Regions from separate parts of the Vreelandella titanicae genome, predicted to be linked through region 2. Evidence: predicted binding sites of a transcription regulator. Region 2 holds the regulator's gene; each other region holds the start of a gene.
What was found. Region 2 encodes PhoB, which activates phosphate uptake and scavenging genes when phosphate is short. Its sites were predicted from a motif close to TGTCATANNNNTGTCANA; they were not measured.
Positions count from the first base shown of each region.

Region 1: the regulator PhoB is predicted to act here: its motif matches at 2,080-2,097, upstream of HZS52_RS13165 (DUF6482 family protein).
Region 3: the regulator PhoB is predicted to act here: its motif matches at 1,349-1,366, upstream of HZS52_RS14005 (PstS family phosphate ABC transporter substrate-binding protein).

Region 1 covers NZ_CP059082.1:2,859,086-2,862,362, forward strand. Annotated here, with positions in the region: gene dnaB (replicative DNA helicase) at 195-1,583, shown strand; gene HZS52_RS13160 (hypothetical protein) at 1,705-1,998, shown strand; gene HZS52_RS13165 (DUF6482 family protein) at 2,196-2,498, shown strand; gene HZS52_RS13170 (thiol-disulfide oxidoreductase DCC family protein) at 2,514-2,912, opposite strand; gene HZS52_RS13175 (cryptochrome/photolyase family protein) at 2,909-3,277, opposite strand, start outside.
Region 2 covers NZ_CP059082.1:1,048,862-1,052,138, forward strand. Annotated here, with positions in the region: gene HZS52_RS04955 (chorismate--pyruvate lyase family protein) at 1-506, shown strand, start outside; gene ubiA (4-hydroxybenzoate octaprenyltransferase) at 542-1,432, shown strand; gene phoB (phosphate regulon transcriptional regulator PhoB) at 1,573-2,262, shown strand; gene phoR (phosphate regulon sensor histidine kinase PhoR) at 2,265-3,277, shown strand, end outside.
Region 3 covers NZ_CP059082.1:3,051,286-3,054,562, reverse strand. Annotated here, with positions in the region: gene pstC (phosphate ABC transporter permease subunit PstC) at 1-179, opposite strand, end outside; gene HZS52_RS14005 (PstS family phosphate ABC transporter substrate-binding protein) at 275-1,288, opposite strand; gene HZS52_RS14000 (sulfite exporter TauE/SafE family protein) at 1,419-2,150, opposite strand; gene HZS52_RS13995 (multidrug effflux MFS transporter) at 2,197-3,277, opposite strand, start outside.

The DNA.
Region 1 (3,277 bases), 1.8 Mb from region 2:
CTCCCGCGCCTTTTGTTTTTCCGGGTATCCGCTAGTTCTGGATATTCGCTATTTTTTGGGCGTTGCCAAAACTATCCAGCCCATCTCCCGCTGGGTATTTTAAGACAACGCCTTGATCATGTTGGTAGTCGCACCGCATGCGGCTAAGATAAGCATCTTCACCGGCTACGCAGTAGTGTTTAAAGGAGCTCGCTATGCAGGACCAGCCTTCTGCTGATACAGAAACGGCAGCGCTAAAACTGCCGCCGCATTCATTAGAGGCGGAGCAGTCGGTACTAGGCGGGCTCATGCTAGACAACCAGGCCTGGGATAACGTTTCAGAGCGGTTGGTCGCTGATGACTTCTACCGCTATGAGCACCGTTTGGTGTTCAACGTGATGATTCATCTGGCTGAAGCCGGTCAGCCGCTGGATGTGGTGACGCTTTCTGAAGCGCTGGAAGCGCGTGATCACTTGGATACCGTAGGCGGCCTGGCGTTTTTGGCAGAGCTTGCTCGTAACACGCCCTCTGCCAGTAATATTCGCGCCTATGCTGATATCGTGCGTGAGCGGGCAACGCTGCGCAAGCTGATCCGTGCGGCTAATCAAATTGCCGATAGTGCCTTTACTCCCCAGGGGCGCCCGGCTGATGAATTGCTTAACGAAGCCGAGCGGTTAGTGTTCCAGATTGCCGAGGAGCGCCCCAAAACGGGCGGCCCCATTGGCATGAGCGATCTATTGACCAAGGCGGTGGATCGTATTGATGAGCTGTTTAATCTGAAAGGTGAAATGACCGGGCTTTCCACTGGTTTTCGTGATCTGGATGAAATGACCACCGGGTTGCAGCCATCCGATATGGTGGTCATCGCCGGTCGACCCTCGATGGGTAAAACGACCTTCGCTATGAACCTGGTTGAACATGCGGTGATTTCCAGCGACAAGCCAGTCATGGTGTTCTCCATGGAGATGCCCGCAGAGTCGCTCATGCTGAGGATGCTGTCTTCCCTGGGCCGAATCGATCAAACCCGTGTGCGTACCGGGCAACTGGAGGACGAGGATTGGCCGCGTTTAACCTCAGCGGTTAATCTGCTCAAAGACAAACAGCTGTTTATCGACGACACCGCGGCCTTGTCGCCTAACGAAATGCGCTCAAGGTTGCGCCGTGTGGTGCGTGAACATGGCAATATCGCACTGGTCATGATCGATTATCTTCAGTTGATGCAGATCCCTGGCTTTAGCGAAAACCGCACCGGTGAGATTTCCGAGATTTCGCGCTCCTTGAAGGGGTTGGCGAAAGAGTTTAACTGCCCTGTGGTAGCTCTTTCTCAGTTGAACCGCTCCTTGGAGCAGCGCCCCAACAAACGCCCGGTTATGTCGGATCTGAGGGAATCTGGTGCGATCGAGCAGGATGCCGACGTCATTGCCTTCGTTTATCGTGATGAGGTCTATAATCCAGATAATCCCGACAATCAGGGGATTGCTGAGTTAATTATCGGTAAGCAGCGTAATGGTCCTATTGGCACGGTGCATATGGCCTTTATCGGCAAATATACCCGCTTTGAGGATTTGGCCCCGGATAGTTACGGCCAAGAGTTCGGCGACTAAGTTAATGATGACTGGTTTGTGATGACTGGTTTGTGATGACAGGCTAGTGATAAGTAGCTTGAGGATGGGGGGCGAGTTCGTATAATGCCTCACCCACGATATGTAAAAACGGGAGCAGCAAATGGCAGGTGGATTTCGGCGCGGTAACCGGCAGCGTCTTCCTAAGTTAGAAGGTCGCGGTGAGCTAGAGGCGATAGAGCGCGAAGGCCCTTTTAAAGAGTGGCTAGGTATGCCGGATCTTTATCGCTACCATTTAGTGGTCGCAGGCGAGAAGTATAGTTACCAGACTGAAGATGGTGAGCTGCCTGTGACGGTGGGAGATAAGGTCGTGTTCCGCTACAAAGAGACTAAAGGCGGCAACTGGATTGACCGCAATTCGCTTGGCAAAGCGATCGACCCCTCTGAATATCAATAATCAATTGATATCTTGACCTTCCGGTCAGGAACTCTCTTGCACTATTGACCTCCTAGCTATTAATGTCTAGTTATTGCTTGTTGTCATTACATTGCAATGACGGGGCAACAGAAGTGTCATGGGGTACAGTCATGCTGTGCCCTGATGACATGCCGTCTGACATAACGTATGAAATAGCCAAATAATAGGAGGGAACCATGGAACTTAAGGATCTTAAGCAGTTTGTCGCCAATCACGACAATTTTGAAATTCGCGTGATTACCCATTCGGGCAGCCGTTTTTATCAGGTTGAGCTGGAAGACGTTGAAGGCGAGCGTCATATGCTGACGCAGCGTACCAAGCCAATGCTGTTTCGCTCGCTAGATGATGCCTATATGGATCTCAAGCGCGCCGGGATTCATCGCGCTTACCTAGTACAGCATGTGCCCCACGATGAAGTGATAGGCCGCGACGCGCACTATAGTGAGCCGCTCACATCGCGTATGCCGCTTGTTTTTTAACGCTGCTCTCACCCATCAACGTTTAGCCTGACGCTTTTCCCACCACTGCCCAAGCCGAATTCGGCGACGGGCAAAAAATCGGTAACCGGCATTCATTATGCCGTGTACTCCCGGTAAGCACGAAAACCTCACCAGCCGCCGATAGCCCAACACTGCATAGAGGGCACGGCTGGCATCCATGCCGATGTACCATCTCCCTTGACTATCACGCAGGTGCAACTGGCCCATCATGGCGTTAAATTCTTGCCCATACGCCTGAGCGTTAAAATCACGGGCCTGAATATCTATCAGCGCGATGTGTTCCCGATGGCGATGCTTTTCCAGCCACGCGACTTCCTGTTGGCAAAAGGGGCAGTGACCATCGTGAAATAGCGTAACTGGCGGTGCAGCATGTAGTGGCGTGTAGCGGCTCATGGTGACTCCTGGTTGGTATTGGCCGAATAACCTGCTGTGTGGCAGGGCTGCCCGTAGCCAGGCGATGTTTCCAATTGATCCAAAAAGTGCTCAGCCTGTTGGCGGATAGCCTCGCGCTTCTCGTCGGCCATGCGGTTGAGGGAGCCGTAAATCAGCTTCATGCGAGGGGTCTTACTCAGGCGCTCAGCGTTGGTTTCGAGAAAGTGCCAGTAAAGGCTGTTGAAAGGGCAGGCTTTTGGCCCCGTGACCTGCTTGGGTGAGTAACGGCAGTGCTGACAATGGTCGGACATTTTGTCGATATACTTGCCCGACGCACAGTAGGGCTTTGAGCCCATTAAGCCGCCGTCGGCATGGAGCACCATCCC
Region 2 (3,277 bases):
CGATGAGTGCTTCCTGGTGGCAGTGGGTTGCCTCCACCGACTCGTTAACCGCCCACTTAATGGTCGCAGGTGGCGAGAAGCCGTTTCGAGTACGACTGTTGCGCCAGGGGGTTGGTTGGCCGCGCCAGGATGAGGCTCAGGCGCTGGGCATTGGTGCCAAGCGTTACGCCTGGCTGCGGGAAGTGGCGCTGTGCTTAGATGGAACGCCATGGGTGGTGGCGCGCTCGGTCGCCCCGCTCTCACAGGTAAAGGGCCAACGGCTAGAGTGCCTGGGCGAGCGCTCGCTAGGTAGTTGGCTATTTCGCCAGCCGGGTTTAGTGCGTGGGCCATTGGAAGTAACGACGCATTCCCCCCAGTTTGCTAGCGTCAACGGCATACAGGAAGGCTGTGCCTGGGGAAGGCGCTCTGTTTTTTATCACGGCTGTAAGCACGGCAGTCTGTCGTTATTAGTGCAAGAGTATTTTTTGACGGCGATGGCGGATGATCTTGGCCTGCCTTCGCGCTAGGCTAGCGCCTGCATCTTATTCTTCGTGAGGTAAGCATGGATCGTTCACTGTTGCGGCCGAAGGGATGGGCTCGCGTGGCAGATTTTTTACAGCTGATGCGCTTGAATCGGCCGATAGGCACATGGCTTTTGATGTGGCCGACGCTGTGGGCATTATGGGTGGCTGCGGAAGGTGTACCAGGGCGAAATGTGCTGCTGATTTTTGTGGCCGGCGTTTATGTGATGCGCGCTGCGGGCTGCGTGGTCAATGACTATGCGGATCGCCACTTCGATGGGCATGTGAAACGCACAAAACAACGTCCGCTAGCGACGGGCCGTATCAGCGAAACCGAAGCTCAACTGCTGTTTATCGCCCTGGTGGCCGCTGCGTTTATTCTGGTATTACTGACCAACTGGTTTACGGTGCTGCTCTCGCTGGGCGGGGTGCTGCTGGCGATTATTTATCCGTTTATGAAGCGCTATACCCACTTTCCTCAGGTGGTGCTGGGCGCGGCTTTTTCCTGGGCAATTCCGATGGCTTTTGGCGCCGTGCTCGGCCACGTGCCGCTGGAAGCATGGCTGCTATTCTGCGCTAATGTGTGCTGGACAGTGGCCTACGATACCCAGTACGCCATGGTCGATCGCGACGACGATTTAAAAATTGGCATTAAATCGACGGCCGTGCTGTTTGGAAATGCGGATCGTTTGATTATCGGCTTACTCCAGCTAGCCACCCTGGGGTTGCTGGCTTGGGTAGGCTGGTGGGTTGGTTTAGGTGGTTTCTTCTGGTTAGGGCTAGCGGCAATGGCAGCGACTTTTCTGCATCAGCAGCGCTTAATTCGCGACCAGGAGCGGGATGCCTGCTTCCAGGCGTTTCTCAATAATCACTGGTCGGGACTGCTGATTTTTGCCGGTATCGCGCTAAGTTGGTGGCCTGCGGCTGGCTGATCGAGGCGATTGTCATGTAATTGTCATCAAGTCATGGTGTTATCGTCACTGACATGTCATTGATCTGTTTTTCTTTGAACTGTTTTTCTTTGAACTGTTTTTCTTTGAACTAGTTTCTTTGAACACCGTGAGGCTCTGGTATGACCGCCAAGACCGTTCTGATTGTCGATGATGAGGCGTCGATTCGCGAGATGATCGCGGTAGCGCTGGAAATGGCTGACTATCGCGTGCTCGAAGCGGATAACGCCCAGGATGCCCATGCCATGGTGGTCGACCACCAACCCGATTTACTGCTGCTGGACTGGATGATGCCCGGCACTAGCGGTATTGAGCTGGCGAGACGCCTAAAGCGTGAAGAAACCACCGCTGAAATCCCGATTATTATGCTCACCGCGAAAGGCGAAGAGGATAATAAAATTCAAGGGCTTGAAGCCGGTGCCGATGACTATATCACCAAGCCTTTTTCACCCCGGGAATTGGTGGCACGGCTAAAAGCGGTGCTGCGCCGTGCGACGCCACGTGGCGTTGAAGACCCGATTGAGATTAACGGCCTGCTGCTTGATCCGGTGAGCCACCGGGTAAGTGCCCACGGCAAAGCGCTGGAAATGGGCCCCACCGAGTACCGTTTGCTGCAGTTTTTTATGACTCACCAAGAGCGCGCTTACACACGTAGCCAGCTGCTTGACCAAGTGTGGGGCGGCAATGTTTACGTTGAAGAGCGCACGGTCGATGTGCATATCCGCCGCTTGCGTAAAGCGCTGGGCGACGTGCATCAAAACCTGATCCAAACGGTTCGGGGTACCGGTTACCGTTTCTCTGCACGGGTGTAAATGTGCGTTTATGGAGTCGTGAGCTGTGGCGAATAGCGTGGCTGGCCACGCTGGGCACTTGCTTGGGCTGGCTGTTGGGCTCGGCTGGGCTGGGGCTTGCAGCAGGGCTTGCGGGATGCTTGTTTTACCACTTACGACAGTTACGCGAACTCTATTTGTGGCTCACCCTCCACCCTAACGATGAACCGCCTGCCGCTCGCGGGATGTGGGGCGAGCTATTCGATCGTTTATACCGCTATCAAAAAAGTCAGCGCATCACCCAAAGCCGTCTGCGGGCTACTTTGGCACGTATTCAAGAGTCGTCTGAAGCAATGCGTGATAGCGTGGTCATGCTTGATCGCCACGGTGATTTGGAGTGGTGGAACAGCGCCGCCACCGCCATGCTGGGGCTACAAACCGCCCATGATCGTGGTCAACACATTACCAACCTGCTGCGCGACCCGGGCTTTATCAGCTATTTTAATTCGCGTAACTACAGTGAGCCGTTAACGCTCACCTCACCGATTGATGAACGGCGAATCCTGCAGTATCAAATTACCCTCTACGGTGACGACGAACGCTTAGTGATGGCTCGCGATATCACCCGCTTGCATCGTCTTGAGCAGATGCGGCGCGACTTTGTCGCCAACGTTTCCCATGAGTTACGTACGCCGCTGACCGTTCTCTCCGGCTATTTGGAAACCTACAGTGATATCTCCGACCAGCTTCCGCCGCGCTTGGGACGTAGTATTCAGCAAATGCAGGAACAGACCCAGCGGATGCAGAATCTGGTCAACGATTTATTGCTGCTCTCGCGTTTGGAAATTGACCAGGGCGGCCAAGATCATCATCCACTGTCACTCGAGCCTTTACTGCAAAGCGTTTGTGATGATGCGCTGGCCCTATCGCATCAACGTCATACCATCACCGTCGCCCTTGAGAGCGATGCCCGACTGTTAGGCAGTGAACAGGAGATTCGCAGCGCCGTCTCTAACCTTGCCTTTAATGCGGTTCGCTACACGCCTGCTGGCAGCCA
Region 3 (3,277 bases), 2.0 Mb from region 2:
ACCACGGCTGGCCCGGCGGTGGAGAGTACTGTAAACCAAGCGTATTGGTCAGGCTGGGCGAACATCGCCGTACCCGCGCTACGTAACCGAGTGGCTTTTGAACGGCCAGCAAAAAAAGCCAGCAGCCCCAGCAGCAATAATGCACTGCAAAAAATCAGAAGAAGCTGGTTGGTCTGCATCGCATCTCTCTCACGTGGTCACCGGTTAAGAAACCTATCAACAATAACGGGTCGGCAGCTTGCGCTGCCGACCACTTTTAATCTGACCTACCAACTTACTTAAGAACGTCTGCTGTCATTGAAGTGCGATCTGCAACAGCCTGGCGCCACTCTTCGCGCTCTTCTTCTGGCAGAACGATCAAGCCGATATCACGCAAGTAGCCGTCATCGCCAATCATCATTTCGCTCATAAACATATCGACGTAATCGTACATCGGCGGGACGTCTTCAGCGTGCTGGTTCTTCACGTAGAACCACAGTGAACGCGCGATAGGATAGTCACCGGAGCTGATCGCCTCAGCCTCAGGATCGACGCCATCAATACTGGCGGCGCTGATCGTGTCAGTATTCTCTTCAAGGAAAGAGTAGCCGAAGATACCAAAGGCACCGGTGTCTTCTGAAAGGCGCTGAACGATCAGGTTGTCGTTTTCACCGGCATCGATGTAAACACCGTCAGAACGAATATCGGTGTAGCCTTCATCGCCGTAAACATCCATACCCTCAGACGCAGATTCCATTACCAGCTCTTCAAAAGCATCGCGGGTACCCGAAGTTGTCGGCGGCCCATAAATGGAGATTTCACGGTCTGGCAGCGAAGAATCGATCTCGCTCCAGTTGGTGTAGGGGTTTTCAACTAACTCGCCATCAACCGGCACCATGGCAGCTACCGCCATGAAGATCTGTTCGCGGGTTAAAGCAATGTCATCGTTTTCGCTTGATTGACCCAATACGATGCCGTCAGAACCGATTTTAGCCTCGGTGATATCGGTAACGCCGTTCTCTTCACAACGCTCAAACTCAGACACTTTCATGCGACGAGAAGCGTTAGTAATGTCGGGTGTGCCTTCACCAACACCATTACAGAACAGACGCAAACCGCCGCCCGAACCAGTCGATTCAATAACAGGCGTCGGGTTACCAGTAGTCGCACCGAACTCTTCCGTTACGTAGCTGGCAAACGGGTAAACGGTACTGGAACCAACGATTCGGATTTGATCACGGGCTTGAGCAACACCGGCAACGCTCATTACAGCAGCCGCGATAACGGTGGTTTTTAGAATACGGTTCATGCGAAATACTCCTGTTCATGTAGGGATCTGGCCTTCGCAAGGCATACCTTGCACTGGTTCCATGACAACTTCATGACAGCGAGCAAAACGTAGAAAATTTTTCGTTACATAGAGGCAACCCGACCTTACATCACCACAAAAGTCCTAGCGCCGCGAGGGTGCATAACGCCAGCGAGGCACCTTGCAGCATGCGTCGGTCTAAACGGTGGGCTACGGTATCTGCCAAGGCGTTACCTATTAATACTGCAGGTAGGAAGGTAAGCGCGACCTGGAAATGCCAAAGCTGAATCTGGTCAGCCAAGGCAAGGGTGATTAAGGTCAATAGAGAGGTCAAAATGAAAAAGGCGGCTAGATTGCCGCGCACACGATCAGTGGGTAAGCCGTGCATCAGCAGCACGATGGGTGGGCCACCAATAGCCGCAACGGTGCCAAAAATGCCAGAGAGCACCCCAGCGCCAAACAGCGTTATTCGGTTTACCGGCAACTGAAAGCGGCACAAGGTGACGAGTACCGCAAACAGGACGATGACCGCAATCAGCTTTTCTAACACAAACATGGGGGCGGCGAGTAGCAGCCAAATACCCAGCGCATTGCCGGGAAGGCGCCCCACTAGCGCCATGCCAATGGAATCCAGGCGCACCTCGTGCCAGTAATGACGCACCATCATCAGGGAGACGGTAAATCCGAACAGTACCAGAGTGACCGGCACCAGACGAGGCTCTAGCATCAACAGTAGCGGTGCGCCAATAATGGCCAAACCAAAGCCGGTAGCGCGCTGCACAAAAGCACCCATTAACAGTACGGCGGAGCAAGCTAACCAAGTGCCCATCGGCATATTGACCCAAGCCAGTATGCTATCCATTCAACTTATCCATTCAAACTATCCATACGCCCTATCCATTTGAAAACTATTCATCCGCAGCAGGTGCTTTAGTCAGTTTGCGCACACCGATATTGCCTAGCAACGCAGCGCCCAGCATGGTGAGGACCATGGGCCAAAGATGTTCTACCTCGAACAGCCCTACCATCACTCCCGCGAGGGCGCCGCAGGTAAACTGGATCCCGCCCAGTAGCGCCGTTGCCGTGGCGCTGATATGGCCAAAATGATCCAGTAACGACGAGATCGCGTTGGGCGTGATCAGCCCGATCATACCGGTAAACAGCATAATCAACGGCACCACGATCACTAGCGACGCGATGTCCAAGGCGGTCACCGCTACCAACCCAAGCGCGGCCACCAGCTGTATAAGCAACCCTAAACGCAAATTCTGCTGAGGAGTGCGCTTGCGGAGCAGATGAATATTGACCCGATTAGAGAGCGCAATAACGACCACGTTGACCCCAAACACTAGCGGATAAGTGCCGGGCGAGAGGCCAAAATAGTCGAGATAAAGAAACGGCGAAGCGGTCACAAAGGCAAACAGGCCCGCAAAGGAAGCCGCTACCGCACAGATATAGCCCATGCCTTCACGATGCTTAAGCACGCTGGCGTAGTTGCGTATTACTTGCCGTGGTGAAGCTGCAGGCAGCGACATATCGCGGGTTTCAGGTAACCGCGTTCCTAGCAGCCAGAGCAAAAAGCCCGCGTAGACGGCCAGAAATACAAAAATCAGCCACCAACCGGCAATATGCAACAATAAGCTGCCCACGGTAGGCGCCACCAATGGAGCCAGCATCATGATCATCGCCATGGTGGACATCACTTTGGCGGCCTCGCGCCCGCTAAAGCAGTCGCGCACAATCGCCGCCGAGTTGACCACACAGGCCCCGCCTCCCAACGCTTGAATAAACCGCCAAGCCAGCAGCGTGGGCAAACTGTCCGCCATCGTAATAGCAAGACTTGCCAGCATAAACACCACCAGTCCGCCCAGCAGCACAGGCTTTCTACCCATCCGATCCGAAAGCGGCCCAAAGCATAACTGGCCCAATGCAAAGCCGAACAGGAATACGCTGATGGAGAGTTCAGTACGGTGAATACTGGCGCCGATG